Regions from separate parts of the Caldibacillus debilis DSM 16016 genome, predicted to be linked through region 2. Evidence: predicted binding sites of a transcription regulator. Region 2 holds the regulator's gene; each other region holds the start of a gene.
The links. The regulator Rex, encoded in region 2, represses fermentation and respiration genes when NADH is low (regulators of the CRP and FNR family bind a similar motif). The targets are predictions, from matches to a motif close to TTGTGAAATATTTCACAA.
Positions count from the first base shown of each region.

Region 1 (4,749 bases), on a different contig from region 2:
GAGAAGCTGAAGGAAGAACTGCATTTCGTCCAAAATTCCGTAGGCGCCGTTTTAAGCCCGGACGACAGCTGGATGTTGATCCGGGGGATCAAGACGCTGGCGATCCGGATGGAGGCCGTGGAGGAAAACGCGAAACGGATCGCGGAATTTCTGGAAGGCCACGGGGCTGTCCGGAAGGTATATTATCCCGGACTCCCGTCCCATAAGGGGCATGAAATCCACAAGAAGCAGGCGAAGGGGTTTGGCGGCATGATCTCCTTCGATGTGGGCAGCGGGGAAAAGGCGGAGGAAGTGGTCAAAAAAGTCCGCTATTTCACCCTGGCGGAAAGCCTTGGGGCGGTCGAGAGCCTGATTTCCATCCCGGCAAAAATGACCCACGCGTCCATCCCCTATGAAAGAAGGCAGGAACTGGGCATCACCGACGGGCTCATCCGCCTCTCCGTCGGGATCGAGGACGCGGAAGACCTGTTGGAGGATTTGGCGCAGGCATTGGATTGAGCCCGTTTGCGAAAAGCGCTCCGGCAAAATCCTCGCGATAGGATTTTATGAAGGTTTTACTGCAAATCATTCGCCCGCTGAATCCAAGCGATCAGGAAAAGCTTTGTCAATTTGGTGGAAATATAGGGGATCGATTTGCATTCTTCATCCTAGGGGGGAAGCCTCATAATCGTACAGGCTTCCCTTTCGGTCATTTAGGCCGTTCCAATATGGACACGTACCTTTTTCGGCGTGACAATCAGCGTAAAAGCTGATATATCAATTTATTTTCAAAATTTTAATCGAGGATATTTTCGTGGACATAAAAAATCGAGTTGTTTAGATATCCAAAACAAGGAATTCTTCCCGAATATGTAAAAATGAAAAGAAAGATCAAAGTCGCCCATGTAACCGCGGCAAATAATCGGGGAAAATTTTCTCTTTGCAGATGAAGCTTTGTCGGCATACAAACAATGGAAAAAACGTAAGTTCTCATAGGCGGATCTTTATCTGCCGGAAAAGTATGCCTTTGATACGGACTGTTTTGATAAGGCTGCGAAAATGAAGAAATGCCATCATTGATCGATGAATGGGGGACAGAACAGCCCCACGCAAAAATAAGTTCCCCTTATATCGCCGGTCGAATAAACCATACGGGAAAGATACCCAAAATGAGCTTATCCGTGTCCCGGGGATTCATAGGAATTCGTGCGTGAAGACATACTCCTGCGCAACAACACTACTATCCGTATTAAAACAAGTCTTGAGATAGTCGAATCATATCCTTACACTGAATACCATTTTCAAAAATTTCGTCTGAGTAATGCCTTGTGAAAAAATCAATGTCAATACCAGTTATTCTAAAACCGCATTTTTGATAAAGTGCTAATTGCCCAACACTTGAATTTCCCGTGCCTACTTCAATGGTTTTAAATCCTTTTGATTTTGCGGTTTGAATGGCATGCATTACCAATTGTTTTCCAATTCCTCTTCCTTGATGACTTTTTGTAACTGCAATATTTACTAACTCTACCGTTTCAGGCCTTGTTGGAAGTAAAACATAAACCCCAATTATTCTATTGTTACTTTCTGCTACAAAGCATTCTCCTCTTTGAAGATATTCATGTACAAGCCGTGGAGAAGGGTCAGCTAATAACAATAAATCCATCGGAGGCTCTTCACCTCTGTTTTATTTGCGAATAACCATACCGTTCTCCCTCCCCCTATAGTACTCAAATGAATTTAACTAGGTACATAGAAAGACTTTATACAATAATAGGATGAAATCCTCAATCGTTAAGGATTCAGCCCTTTTTGTATGAAAATACGATAAATTAATCCGCCCCATCATGAGGAATTTCGTCACGATTTGAACGATACATATGCATGCGTGCAGATAAAAGAACCACCCGTTTTCAAAAATCCGGTGATCCTTTTTCCCGTCTTGTTCCACGGAAACGCCCCTTCCTCCCGGGAAGGGGCTTGCGCTTTTGTTGGGCCAGAAAATAGGATTAAAGATCTGCCTTTTTCCCCCAATATTTTTCAATGAAGGCGTCCCGGCCCGACAGTTCGCGGTCTTTTTTGTAGGCTTCCGGATTTTTCTTGTAAAAATCTTGATGATATTCTTCCGCTTCGTAAAATTCTTGGGCGGGGAGGATCTTGGTCACGATCGGTTTTTGGAACCTTCCGCTTTTTTCCAGGGCTTCCTTCGATTGTTCCGCTTTTATTTTTTGCTCTTCGTTATGGTAAAAGATCGCCGTCCGGTAGGAGGGACCCCGGTCATGGAACTGCCCGCCGTCATCGGTCGGATCGATTTGCTGCCAATAGATCTCCAGCAATTTCTCATAGGGGATGATTTCCGGGTCAAAGGTGATTTGCACCGCCTCATAATGCCCGGTCGTCCCGGATTTCACCTGTTCGTAGGTCGGATTTTTCACATGGCCGCCGGTATAGCCGGAAACGACTTTATGCACCCCTTCCCAGCGGTCGAAGGGTTTTACCATGCACCAAAAGCATCCGCCGGCAAATGTGGCTTTTTCCAAACCTTTTTCCATCTCTTGTCAACTCCGTTGCAAAGTTTTTGTACCAAACATCTTACCATAAATGATCGGAAAATTCATTTAAAAGATGTTCCCGTAAACATTGGGGAAGAAGATGAACAATGTTGAACCGGTCATGTCCATGTCCGAAATCCGGAGGCCGCGGCGGGGGAGAAGGGGAAGTTGCGCGGAACCGGCGGGTTTGTTGATCCGGCTTTTTCCCCTTGTTTGCAACTTCTGTTAATATTGGATATATCTGTTTTACGAATTTCGCCGCAAATTTGTAATAGATTTCTCAAACTGTCCGGGGATTTTTGGCCGTTTTTCTGTTATAGTAGTGGTTAACAGCATCGGTGTTGCCGGCCGTCGGGATTTTTTTTTGGAAGGTTTTTACGGTTGTCATAGTGATTATGTTATTTGCCTGGAACTTTAAAGTGGGCTATCATAATTATAAGGAGATATGTGAACATTTGAGCAATCATATATGTGAAAAATTGAACAAGATAGCTTCCGGCCGAAGTCTGGCGAAATACGGAAAGGAGGAACTCCCATGGATCCGGTCATGCTGGCAAGGATACAATTTGCGTTGACGACCATTTACCATTTCTTCTTCGTGCCCCTTACCATCGGATTGGCGTTTATCATCGCTTTGATGCAAACATTATATGTCGTGAAAAAGGAAGAGATTTACAAGAAAATGGCGAAATTCTGGGGGCACTTGTTTCTGATCAATTTTGCCGTAGGGGTTGTAACGGGGATCGTTCAGGAATTCCAATTCGGAATGAACTGGTCGGATTATTCCCGGTTCGTCGGTGACGTCTTCGGGGCGCCGCTCGCCATTGAAGCGCTGCTTGCCTTCTTTATGGAATCCACCTTTATCGGGCTTTGGATTTTCGGCTGGGACCGGCTGCCGAAAAAAGTGCACTTGGCGAGTATTTGGCTCGTATCGATCGGGACGATGATCTCCGGTTTTTGGATTTTAACGGCAAATGCCTTCATGCAAGTGCCCGTCGGTTATGCGATCCGAAACGGCAGGGCGGAAATGGTCGACTTTCTCGCGCTCATCACCAACGGACAATTATGGGTGGAATTTCCCCACGTCATCACGGGGGCATTGGCTACCGGGGCATTCTTCGTTGCCGGTATCAGCGCCTATAACCTGTTAAAAAAGAAATATACGGAATTTTACAGGAAGTCCATGAACATCGCCTTGGTCATCGCCTTGGTCGGCAGTTTGGGCGCCGCCTTCAGCGGTCACGCCCAAGCCCAATATCTTGTGAAGACCCAGCCGATGAAGATGGCGGCTGCAGAGGGGATTTGGGAAGATACGCCCGATCCCGCGCCCTGGTCGGCCGTTGCCTGGATCGACACGAAAAATCAAGAGAATAAGTTTGAGCTGAATATTCCCTATCTGTTAAGCTTTTTATCCTATTCGAAATTTGAAGGCGGCCTGAAGGGGATGAAGACCCTTCAGGAGGAATATGCGGAAAAATACGATCCGGTCGTCGGCGAAGGCACGAATTATATTCCGCCGGTGAAGACGACGTACTGGAGCTTCCGTTTCATGATCGGCTTCGGCACGGCGATGATCTTATTGTCGATGATCGGCCTGTATTTGTGGAAAAAGGGACGGCTGGAGCAAAGCCGCCGGTTTTTGAAACTCCTCGTTCCCGCCATCTCGTTTCCGTTTTTGGCCAACACCTTCGGATGGATCATGACCGAGGTGGGACGCCAGCCGTGGACGGTTTTCGGTTTGATGACGACGGCTGACGCCGTATCACCGAATGTTTCACCGGGAACCATCCTGTTTTCGATCATCATGTACACGCTGATCTTCACCGTCCTTTCGTGCGTGACCGTGTATTTGATGGTCCGGGAAATCAAACGGGGACCGTACGGACATCATGACGGGAATGCCGCGGTATCCGTCGATCCGTTCCATAAGGCAGGTGTTTGAGATGGAATTGAGTGAACTTTGGTTTATCCTGATCGCTGTACTCTTTATCGGATTCTTCTTCCTCGAAGGGTTTGATTTTGGCGTGGGAATGGCGACACGTTTCCTGGCCCGGAATCAAAATGAGCGGACGGTCATGGCGAATACCATCGGCCCGTTCTGGGACGCGAATGAAGTGTGGCTGATCACCGCGGCAGGCGCCATTTTTGCCGCGTTCCCCCACTGGTATGCGACGATGTTCAGCGGCTATTACCTGCTGATGCTGGCCGTCCTGCTCTG
Region 1 is NZ_KB912913.1:129,631-134,379, forward strand. Features, by position in the region: gene A3EQ_RS0115385 (bifunctional cystathionine gamma-lyase/homocysteine desulfhydrase) at 1-498, shown strand, start outside; gene A3EQ_RS21310 (GNAT family N-acetyltransferase) at 1,229-1,645, opposite strand; gene msrA (peptide-methionine (S)-S-oxide reductase MsrA) at 1,989-2,519, opposite strand; gene A3EQ_RS0115415 (cytochrome ubiquinol oxidase subunit I) at 3,067-4,473, shown strand; gene cydB (cytochrome d ubiquinol oxidase subunit II) at 4,475-4,749, shown strand, end outside.
Region 1: a site for Rex is predicted at 3,001-3,018, ahead of A3EQ_RS0115415 (cytochrome ubiquinol oxidase subunit I). Genes of this name have one in related genera too.

Region 2 (4,749 bases):
GACAGCCGCTCGACAGCCGGTTCAGCCGAAAATTACAGTTCCCGTAAGGGTGAAGTCCTTTTCCGTTTAACTTCAATATCGGACGGCAAAATACCGTCAATCACGGAGGATTTCCGGCGGAAAAGGAAGGACGTTCCGCCTGCATGGGCGGGCATTTTTTTTGCCCCAACGGTCGGACAAATTATTGCCTGTGGATATTCCTGTGGATGAATCGGAACGGCTTGCGGGAGAACAGGCCGAAAAGCCAGAATATGCAAAGGAAAGGCTGTATCAGGAACAGTTATCCCCAACTCTGTGGATAACCGTTCCGTTTTTTGTGGATAATGTGGAAAATGGCCGGGAAAATGGACAAATCAACCATGAAATTGTGAATAACCCTGTGGAAAAGTGAATAACTCCCATCCCGCAGGAAAAAACAAAAAAAGACCTGCCGATTTAATCGGCAGGGTCCTCCAGCTTTTCCCATTCGTCGAGGTACCGGTCCACCTGCTTCTTCGCAGAATCGATCCCATTTAAAATCTCCGCGGATTTTTTGGGGTCGTTGTAGATTTCCGGATCGAGCAGCTGCCTTTCCTTTTCCGCAATCTCCCTTTCCAGCTCCTCAATCCGTTTTTGTATTTCTTCGATTCTGCGGATCCGTTTTCGTTCCAGCTTTTTTGCTTCCTTTTCCATGAAATAATCCTTCTCGGGGATCCTCCCTTCGCCCCGCGATGGCGCCCCTTTCCCTTTATCGGGCGCTTCCGGCTGGCCGGAGCGGGCTTCTTCTTCCTTTTTCATCAAATAGTAGTCATAATCCCCCAAATATTCGCGGAATCCCGTTTCCGACAGCTCGAAGATTTTTGTCGCCATCCGGTTGATAAAATACCGGTCGTGGGAAACGAAAAGGATCGTCCCGGGAAAGTCCATCAGCGCATTTTCCAGCACTTCCTTGCTTTCCAGGTCCAGGTGGTTCGTCGGCTCGTCGAGGACGAGGAAATTAGCCTTTTTCAGCATCAGCTTCGCCAGGGCCAAGCGGGCCTTTTCTCCGCCGCTCAAAGCGGCGACGGGCTTGAAGACATCGTCCCCGGAAAAGAGGAAATTGCCCAAAACCGTCCGGATCTCCTTTTCCTTCATGAACGGGTTTTCATCCCACAATTCGTGCAGGACGTCTTTGTTCGAATGCAGTTCCGTCTGCTCCTGGTCATAGTAGCCGATTTCCACATTGGTGCCGAGGAGGATTTCCCCTTTGAGGGGAGCGAGTTTTCCGGCGATGGTCTTCAGCAGGGTGGATTTGCCGATCCCGTTGGGCCCGATGATCGCGGCGCTTTCCCCCCTCGTCAGCCGGAAGCGGATGCCTTCGGCCACCGTCCGTTCCCCATAGCCAATTTGCAAATTTTTCACAGTGAGCACTTCATTGCCGCTTTGCCTGTTGATGTCAAAGGAAAAACGGGCGGTTTTGCCGGCGTCCTTCGGCTTTTCCATCCGCGGCATTTTTTCCAGCGCTTTTTTCCGGCTTTGGGCCCGTCTCGTCGTCGAGGATCGGGCGATGTTCCTCTGAATAAAGTCTTTCATCCGTTCGATTTGTTCCTGCTGCTGTTCGTACCGTTTCAAGGCCCGTTCATAGTTTTCCTGCCGCTGGATTACATACTGGCTGTAGTTTCCGATATATTTGGTCAGCCGTCCGTCCGCCAATTCCAGCACTTGATTGACGATTTTATCGAGAAAATACCGGTCGTGGGAGACGACGAGGATGGCCCCCGGATACGTCTGCAAATATTGTTCCAGCCAGGTCAATGTCTCCATGTCCAGGTGGTTCGTCGGTTCGTCCAGGATGAGGACGTCCGGTTTGGCCAGCAACAGCTTCCCCATCGCCAGGCGGGTTTTTTGCCCGCCGCTCAACGTGGCGACTTTGACCCTTTTCGGGTCATCGCGAAACTTCAGCCCGTGGAGGATGGAGCGGATCTCCGCTTCGTATTGGTATCCGCCCGCCTCTTGAAAGGCGTGATGGAGCCGGTCATACTCCGCCATGACCTTTTCATAGGACTTGCCGTCGGCGAGAACCTTTTCGTCGGCCATCTGCCGCTCCAGTTCCCTTAATTTTTTTTCCATGATCTGCAAATGCTTAAAAACGGAAAGCATTTCTTCCCAAAGGGTGGCGTCAGGGTTCAAACCCGCATGCTGATCCAGATAGCCGACCGCCGTCTCCTTCGGTTTGATGATTTCCCCGCCGTCACCGGACAATTGTCCGGCGAGGATCTTTAATAAGGTGGATTTTCCGGCGCCGTTCCGGCCGACGAGGGCGATTCGGTCGCCGGTTTGGATCTCCAGCTTGACGTCCGTCAAAATTTGTTCCGCTCCGAAGTATTTTGCGATATGGTTGGCCTGCAGCAAAATCATTCCGTTCACTCCTAAGCGTTCGATGCGATTTCCCTTCCGGCGGGCCTTTCTCGTCCCGTCCGCGGGGCCATTGCCCGTTCCTCGCTGTTCCATGGGCAGAAAATCCGTTTGCGCGCCCATCTGTACCAATTTTAATAGTACAATAACGGCGGGTGAAAGGCCAAAGGATCTTAATTTTAGAATGGGACAAGACAGACGGGCAAAAATCGTGTATTATAGTAGAAAAAGGAATATGGGAAGGGATTGGAAGCGTTCCCACCCCGTGCTCCCGATCCATTCCGAAACGGGGCTTCTTTCCATGACCGCGAACAGGAGAACCAAATCGCTTTGGAGGCAGAAAGATGACATCGGATCAATTGAAAATACCGAAAGCGACAGCGAAAAGGCTGCCGTTGTATTATCGTTTTTTGCAATACTTGTACAATTCGGGAAAACAGAAGGTATCGTCGGCGGAGTTGAGCCAGGCGGTAAAAGTCGACTCCGCAACCATCCGGAGGGATTTTTCCTATTTTGGCGCGCTGGGGAAAAAAGGGTACGGTTATAACGTCCAGTATTTGCTTTCCTTTTTCCGGAAAACCCTCGATCAGGATGAATTGACGAAAGTCGGGCTGATCGGTGTCGGAAATTTGGGAACGGCATTATTGCAATATAATTTCACGAAGAACAACAATACGAAGATCGTCGCCGCCTTTGATATATCTCCGGAAAAAATCGGGAAGAAGATCGGAGAGGTCCCGATTTACAGTCTGGATCAACTGGAGGAGGTCTTGGAGAAGGAACAAATTCCGGTCATCATCTTGACCGTTCCCGCATCGGCGGCACAAGGGGTGACGGACCGTTTGATCCGCACCAACATCAAAGGGATCTTGAACTTCACCCCCGCCAGGCTCACGGTCCCGCCCAACATCAACGTCCATCATATCGATTTGGCGGTGGAATTGCAGTCATTCGTTTATTTTATCAAGCATTACTCCGATCATTCGGAAAAAATGGACGGGAAGGGAAAGAAAGATTATAATAGGTAAGACCGGATACGGGGCGCCATCGTTTTTCATTCGGACGTCGAGGAGGGAGATATTGTGCCAATCGGACCCGGCAGTTTGTTGCTCATTTTGATCGTTGCTTTGCTGGTTTTCGGTCCGAAACGGCTTCCGGAAATCGGAAGGGCGGCGGGGAAATCGTTGAAGGAGTTCAAAGAGGCCACAAAAGGCCTGGCGGAAGAGGAAGAACCGCCGAAAAAGGAAGAAGACGAGCCGAAAAATTGACGGCATGACGTTAGGATGCGATCGATATGAAAAATAAAGATATGACCGTTTCTGAACATATTGAAGAGTTGAGAAGACGGCTGATTTTTGTCGCCGTTTTTTTCTGTCTCGCCTTCATCGTCTCCTTTTTCCTTGCCGAACCGGTCATCGTTTTTCTGCAGCATTCGGCGGAGGCCAGAAATTTTTCCCTAAACGCCTTCCGCATTACCGACCCGTTGAAAATCTACTTTCAGATTTCCTTTGTGCTTTCGTGCGTTCTCACTTCCCCGGTGATCCTTTACCACATTTGGGCTTTTGTCGCCCCCGGGCTTTATGAAAAAGAAAGAAAAATCACCTTGAGCTACATACCGGTTTCCATACTTTTGTTCATATTGGGAATCGCCTTTTCCTATTTCGTTCTCTTCCCCTTTTTCATCCGGTTCATGACCAATTTGGGGGAACGGCTGGAGATCCATCAAGTCATCGGGATCAACGAATATTTTACCTTTTTGTTCCAAATCACCCTGCCATTCGGGATTTTGTTCCAGCTTCCGGTCGTGATCCTGTTTTTAACCAGATTGTCCATCATTACGCCGGCTTTTTTGGGGAAGATCCGGAAGTACGCCTATTTCGTCCTGTTGGTGATCGCCGCCGTCATCACCCCTCCGGATGTCCTGTCCCAGTTGATGGTGACTTTGCCGCTCTGCCTTTTGTATGAATTCAGCATCTGGATTTCCAAGCTGGCCTACCGGAAGATGCTGGCCGCGGAAGAAGCGAGGAAAAAGGAAGAGGAAAAAATGGCGGAGACCCTTTCGGACGGTCCGGAAGGATAAAACCGAAATCGCCGCCGAAGCGGCGGCGTTTTTTGGAAAAGGCAGGGAAGCTGTTCGCGGAAACGGTCCGGGAAACCTTGGCAAGCCGGGACTTGTCTTTCGCCTGTTGGCTTCCTGAAAGAACCGGACCGCACAAGATTCAAAACATCGAAAAGATCTTCGGATCCAACTGGGAAAGAATGGCGATCACATTCATGGACACATGGGAAAAAATCGGGACGAGGATGCGGTTCGTTTTCCGGTAAACATAGCAAAATGCGAACCCGATGGCCGTATACAAAAGCAGATGTTCGAAT
Region 2 is NZ_KB912879.1:231,385-236,133, reverse strand. Features, by position in the region: gene A3EQ_RS0101610 (hypothetical protein) at 203-391, shown strand; gene A3EQ_RS0101605 (ABC-F family ATP-binding cassette domain-containing protein) at 436-2,376, opposite strand; gene A3EQ_RS0101600 (redox-sensing transcriptional repressor Rex) at 2,718-3,401, shown strand; gene tatA (twin-arginine translocase TatA/TatE family subunit) at 3,456-3,641, shown strand; gene tatC (twin-arginine translocase subunit TatC) at 3,668-4,453, shown strand; gene A3EQ_RS0101585 (CPBP family intramembrane glutamic endopeptidase) at 4,593-4,749, opposite strand, start outside.

Region 3 (4,749 bases), on a different contig from region 2:
GCTGGCCGGCGAAGGGGAAATGCCGGAAATCATCCTCGAAAAGCCGAAGATCAAAGCCCATGGCGATTATGCGTCCAACATCGCGATGCAATTGGCGAAAATCGCAAAAAAACCGCCGCGGACCATCGCCGAAACGATCGTTCCCCATATCGACAAAGCGAAGGCGAATATCCAAAAGATCGAAATCGCCGGCCCGGGGTTCATCAATCTTTTTCTCGATCCGAAAAGTTTTACCCGCTTGCCGGAAATCATTTTGAAAGCGGGCGACGCTTACGGCCGTTCCAATATCGGCAACGGGCACAAGATTCAAGTGGAGTTCGTTTCCGCCAACCCGACGGGGGATCTTCATTTGGGCCACGCCCGCGGCGCCGCTTACGGCGACGCCCTCTGCAACGTGCTTGAGGCGGCGGGCTACGACGTACAGCGGGAATATTACATAAACGATGCCGGCAACCAAATCCGCAACCTCGCCTTATCCGTCGAAGCCCGGTATATGCAGGCCCTCGGCAAGGAATGGGACATGCCGGAGGACGGCTATTACGGGAAAGACATCATTGAAATCGGGCAAAAAATCGCCGAAACGGACGGCGATAAATGGGTCGACAAACCGCGGGAAGAAAGGCTCGCTTACTTCCGGGAATTCGGCCTGAAATATGAGCTGGAAAAGATCCGGAAAGATTTGGAGGACTTCGGCGTCCGCTTTGACAACTGGTTTTCCGAAAGCTCCCTCTATGAAGACAACCGGATCGAAAAAGTATTGGACCTATTATGGGAGAAAAACATGTTATACAAAAAGGACGGGGCGACCTGGCTCCGTTCGACCGCCTTCGGCGACGACAAGGACCGGGTCGTGGTGAAATCGGACGGCACCTACACCTATTTCACCCCGGATATCGCCTACCATAAAAACAAGCTCGAACGGGGATTCCAAACCTTGATCAACATTTGGGGCGCCGACCACCACGGCTACATCCCGAGAATGAAGGCCGCCATCCAGGCTTTGGGCTATCCGGAAGACACCCTGGAAGTGTTGATCATCCAGATGGTCAGCCTGTATGAAGGCGGGGAAAAGGTGAAGATGAGCAAGAGGACCGGAAAGGCCCTCACCCTCCGCCAGCTGATGGAAGAAGTCGGCGTCGATGCGATGCGGTACTATTTCAACACCCGCTCCAGCGATTCCCATTTGGACTTTGATTTGGATTTGGCCCGTTCCCAATCCAATGAAAATCCGGTGTATTATGTCCAATACGCCCACGCGCGGATCAGCACCATGCTGAACCAGGCGAAGGAGCGGGGATTCGATTATGAAGGATTCGATCCTTCCCTTTTGACCCATGAAAAGGAAGTCGACCTTTTGAAGCAGTTAGGGGAGTTCCCCCAAGTCGTCGCGGAAGCGGCGGAAAAACGGATGCCCCATAAAGTCACCCAATATGTTCATGAGCTGGCTTCTTTGCTGCACAGCTACTACAACGCGGAAAAGGTGATCGATGAATCGGCTCCGGAACTGACGAAAGCGCGCCTCGCCCTTATGGCCGCGGTAAAAATCACGATCGCCAACGCCCTGCGGCTGATCGGGGTCAGCGCTCCGGAGAAAATGTGATCCGCCGGACAGTTTCGCTGTTTCGGACCGGGGCAGGGCAGCGCGCCGGAGAAATTGATCCCGCACCCGCGGAAAGGGGAGGGTCGAACCCAAACGCCCGCCCCGTACCGGAAAACAAATGAAACAGGATTTTTTCTTCGTGGCACCATCGACAAAAACCAGGCTTTGATTGGCCTGGTTTTTTTTATTTGAACGCGTGATTTGATGTTCAAAAACCTGCAAAGAATTTGTGGAAATGCTCACACATATTTCGCAAAATTTGTGGCATCTTAGATGTAAGGGATTACAGCGGAAACAGTCCAAAATTTTATGATCACATTGTGAAATACTTCACTTAAATTCGTATCCGTTTTCTTTAGAATAAAAACGGAAAGAGAAAGAAAAATATGTAAAAAAGGAGGACAAGGCAATGAAGCACCCGCTGCACGTCACCTCGGAAATCGGCGAGCTGCAAACGGTCTTGCTTCACCGGCCCGGCCACGAAGTGGAAAATCTGACGCCGGACTATCTGGGCAGACTCCTGTTCGACGACATTCCTTATTTGCCCATCATCCAAAAGGAACACGATTATTTTGCCCAAACGCTGAGAAACAGGGGTGTGGAAGTCCTTTATTTGACCACCCTTGTCACCGAAGCGCTCCATACGGAAGAAATCCGGGAAAAATTTGTCGACGACATTTTGTCCGAATCCAAAATCACCGGCGAAGGGGTGTACCGCAACCTCAAGGAATATTTGCTGTCCTTCCCGACCAAGGAAATGGTCGAAAAGATTATGGCCGGTGTCCGGAAATCGGAAATCCCGGTATCGAAGAAACAGCATCTGTATGAAATGCTGGAAGACCATTATCCCTTCTACCTCGATCCGATGCCTAACCTTTACTTTACGAGGGACCCGGCGGCGACAATCGGCAACGGCCTGACCATCAACCGGATGAGGGAAGAAGCGAGACGGCGGGAATCCCTGTTTATGACTTATGTCATCAAATACCATCCCCGCTTCGCCAATCACGACATCCCGATCTGGTTTAACCGGGATTATGAATTCCCGATGGAAGGCGGCGACGAATTGGTGCTGTCGAAGGACACGATTGCCATCGGAATCAGCGCCCGTACCGCCGCAAAGGCGATTGAACGGTTCGCCCTGAACCTATTCAAACGCCAGCAAGAAATCAAACGGGTCGTTGCGGTGGAAATTCCCAAGAGCCGTGCATTCATGCATCTGGACACGGTTTTCACGATGGTGGACTACGACAAATTTACCATCCATCCCGCCATCCAAGGCCCGGAAGGGAATATGAACATCTTCATCCTCGAAAAGGGCAAAGATGAAGAAACGTTGAAAATCACCCGCAAAACCAATCTTCTGGAAACGTTGAAGGAAGTTCTCGGACTGAAGGAAATCGCCCTCATTCCCTGCGGCGGCGGCGACGACATCGCGGGCCCGAGGGAACAATGGAACGACGGTTCCAACACGTTGGCGATTGCCCCGGGCGTTGTCGTTACTTACGACCGCAACTACGTATCCAACCAGCTGTTGAGGGAAAACGGGGTTGAAGTCATCGAAGTCTTGAGCTCGGAACTGGCAAGAGGGCGCGGGGGTCCCCGTTGCATGAGCATGCCGCTCGTAAGAAAAGACATCTGAGAACATACGCAAACAAGAAAAACGAAAAAGACATGGAGGTTCAGGTATGGAAACGGTATTGTCGGATCGCTTGCTTGGCAGAAGCTTTTTAACGCTGAAAGAATTTACGGAAGAGGAAATCCTTTATCTCATCGATTTGGCTGCGGAACTGAAGGAGAAAAAGAAGAAAGGCATTCCGCACCGCTATTTGGAAGGCCAAAACATCGCCCTGCTCTTTGAAAAACCATCCACCAGAACCCGCTGTGCCTTCACCGTGGCCTGCGTTGATTTGGGCGCCCATCCCGAATACTTGGGCAAAAACGACATCCAATTCGGCAAAAAGGAATCCACGCGGGATACGGCGATCGTCCTCGGCCGGATGTTTGACGGCATCGAATTCCGCGGATTCAAACATTCCACGGTGGAAGAATTGGCCAAATACGCCGGGGTTCCGGTATGGAACGGGTTAACCGACGAATTCCACCCGACCCAAGTGCTCGCCGACTTTTTGACGGTGAAAGAAAATATCGGCCACTTAAAAGGCGTAACCTTCGTTTACGTCGGCGACGGCCGCAACAACATGGCCAACAGCCTGCTGATCGGCGGGGCGAAAGTGGGTATGGACATCCGGATCTGCTCGCCGAAGGAACTGTTCCCGAGTGAAGAGCTCGTCAACTATGCGAAGGAAGTGGCGAAAGAAAGCAACGGCAAAGTGATGATCACCAGCGACGTTGACGAAGCCGTTTCCGGTGCGGATGTCATCTACACCGACGTTTGGATTTCCATGGGTGAAGAAGACAAGATCAAAGAACGGATCGATCTCCTGCTTCCGTACCAAGTCAACCGGGAAATGCTTGAAAAAACAGGAAACGAAAATGTCATGTTCCTCCATTGCCTCCCGAGCTTCCATGACCTGGAAACGGAAGTCGGCCGTCAGGTTTATGAAAAATTCGGCCTGAAAGAAATGGAAGTCACCGATGAAGTTTTCCAAAGCAAAAACTCCTACGTCTTTGACGAAGCGGAAAACCGCCTCCACACCATCAAGGCGGTAATGGCGGCAACCAACGCCCGGTTGGGTTAATAAACCTTGAGGGGGAGGGAAAACCCCCTCCCTCCATTTGAAAGGAAAGGTGATTCAAATGGCTGAAAAGAAGCTGGGCCTCATCCCGCTGATCGCCCTTGTCATCGGATCCATGGTCGGCGGCGGGGCTTTTAACCTGGCGGGAGACATGGCGCTCGGGGCCAATGCGGGTGCGGTCATCATCGGTTGGGTAATTACCGGTATCGGGATCATTGCCTTGGCCTTCGTCTTTCAAAATTTGACGATGCGAAAGCCGGAATTGGACAGCGGCATCTACAGTTACGCGAAGGAAGGTTTCGGATCCTTCCTCGGGTTCAACAGCGCATGGGGCTATTGGCTGTCCGCCTGGCTCGGAAACGTCGCTTATGCCACCCTGGTCTTTTCCTCCATCGGCTATTTCCTGCCGGTCTTCGAAGGAGGCCAGAACGTCGCCTCCATCATCGGCGC
Region 3 is NZ_KB912913.1:162,316-167,064, forward strand. Features, by position in the region: gene argS (arginine--tRNA ligase) at 1-1,600, shown strand, start outside; gene arcA (arginine deiminase) at 2,010-3,242, shown strand; gene argF (ornithine carbamoyltransferase) at 3,289-4,302, shown strand; gene arcD (arginine-ornithine antiporter) at 4,361-4,749, shown strand, end outside.
Region 3: a site for Rex is predicted at 1,919-1,936, ahead of arcA (arginine deiminase). Genes of this name have one in related genera too.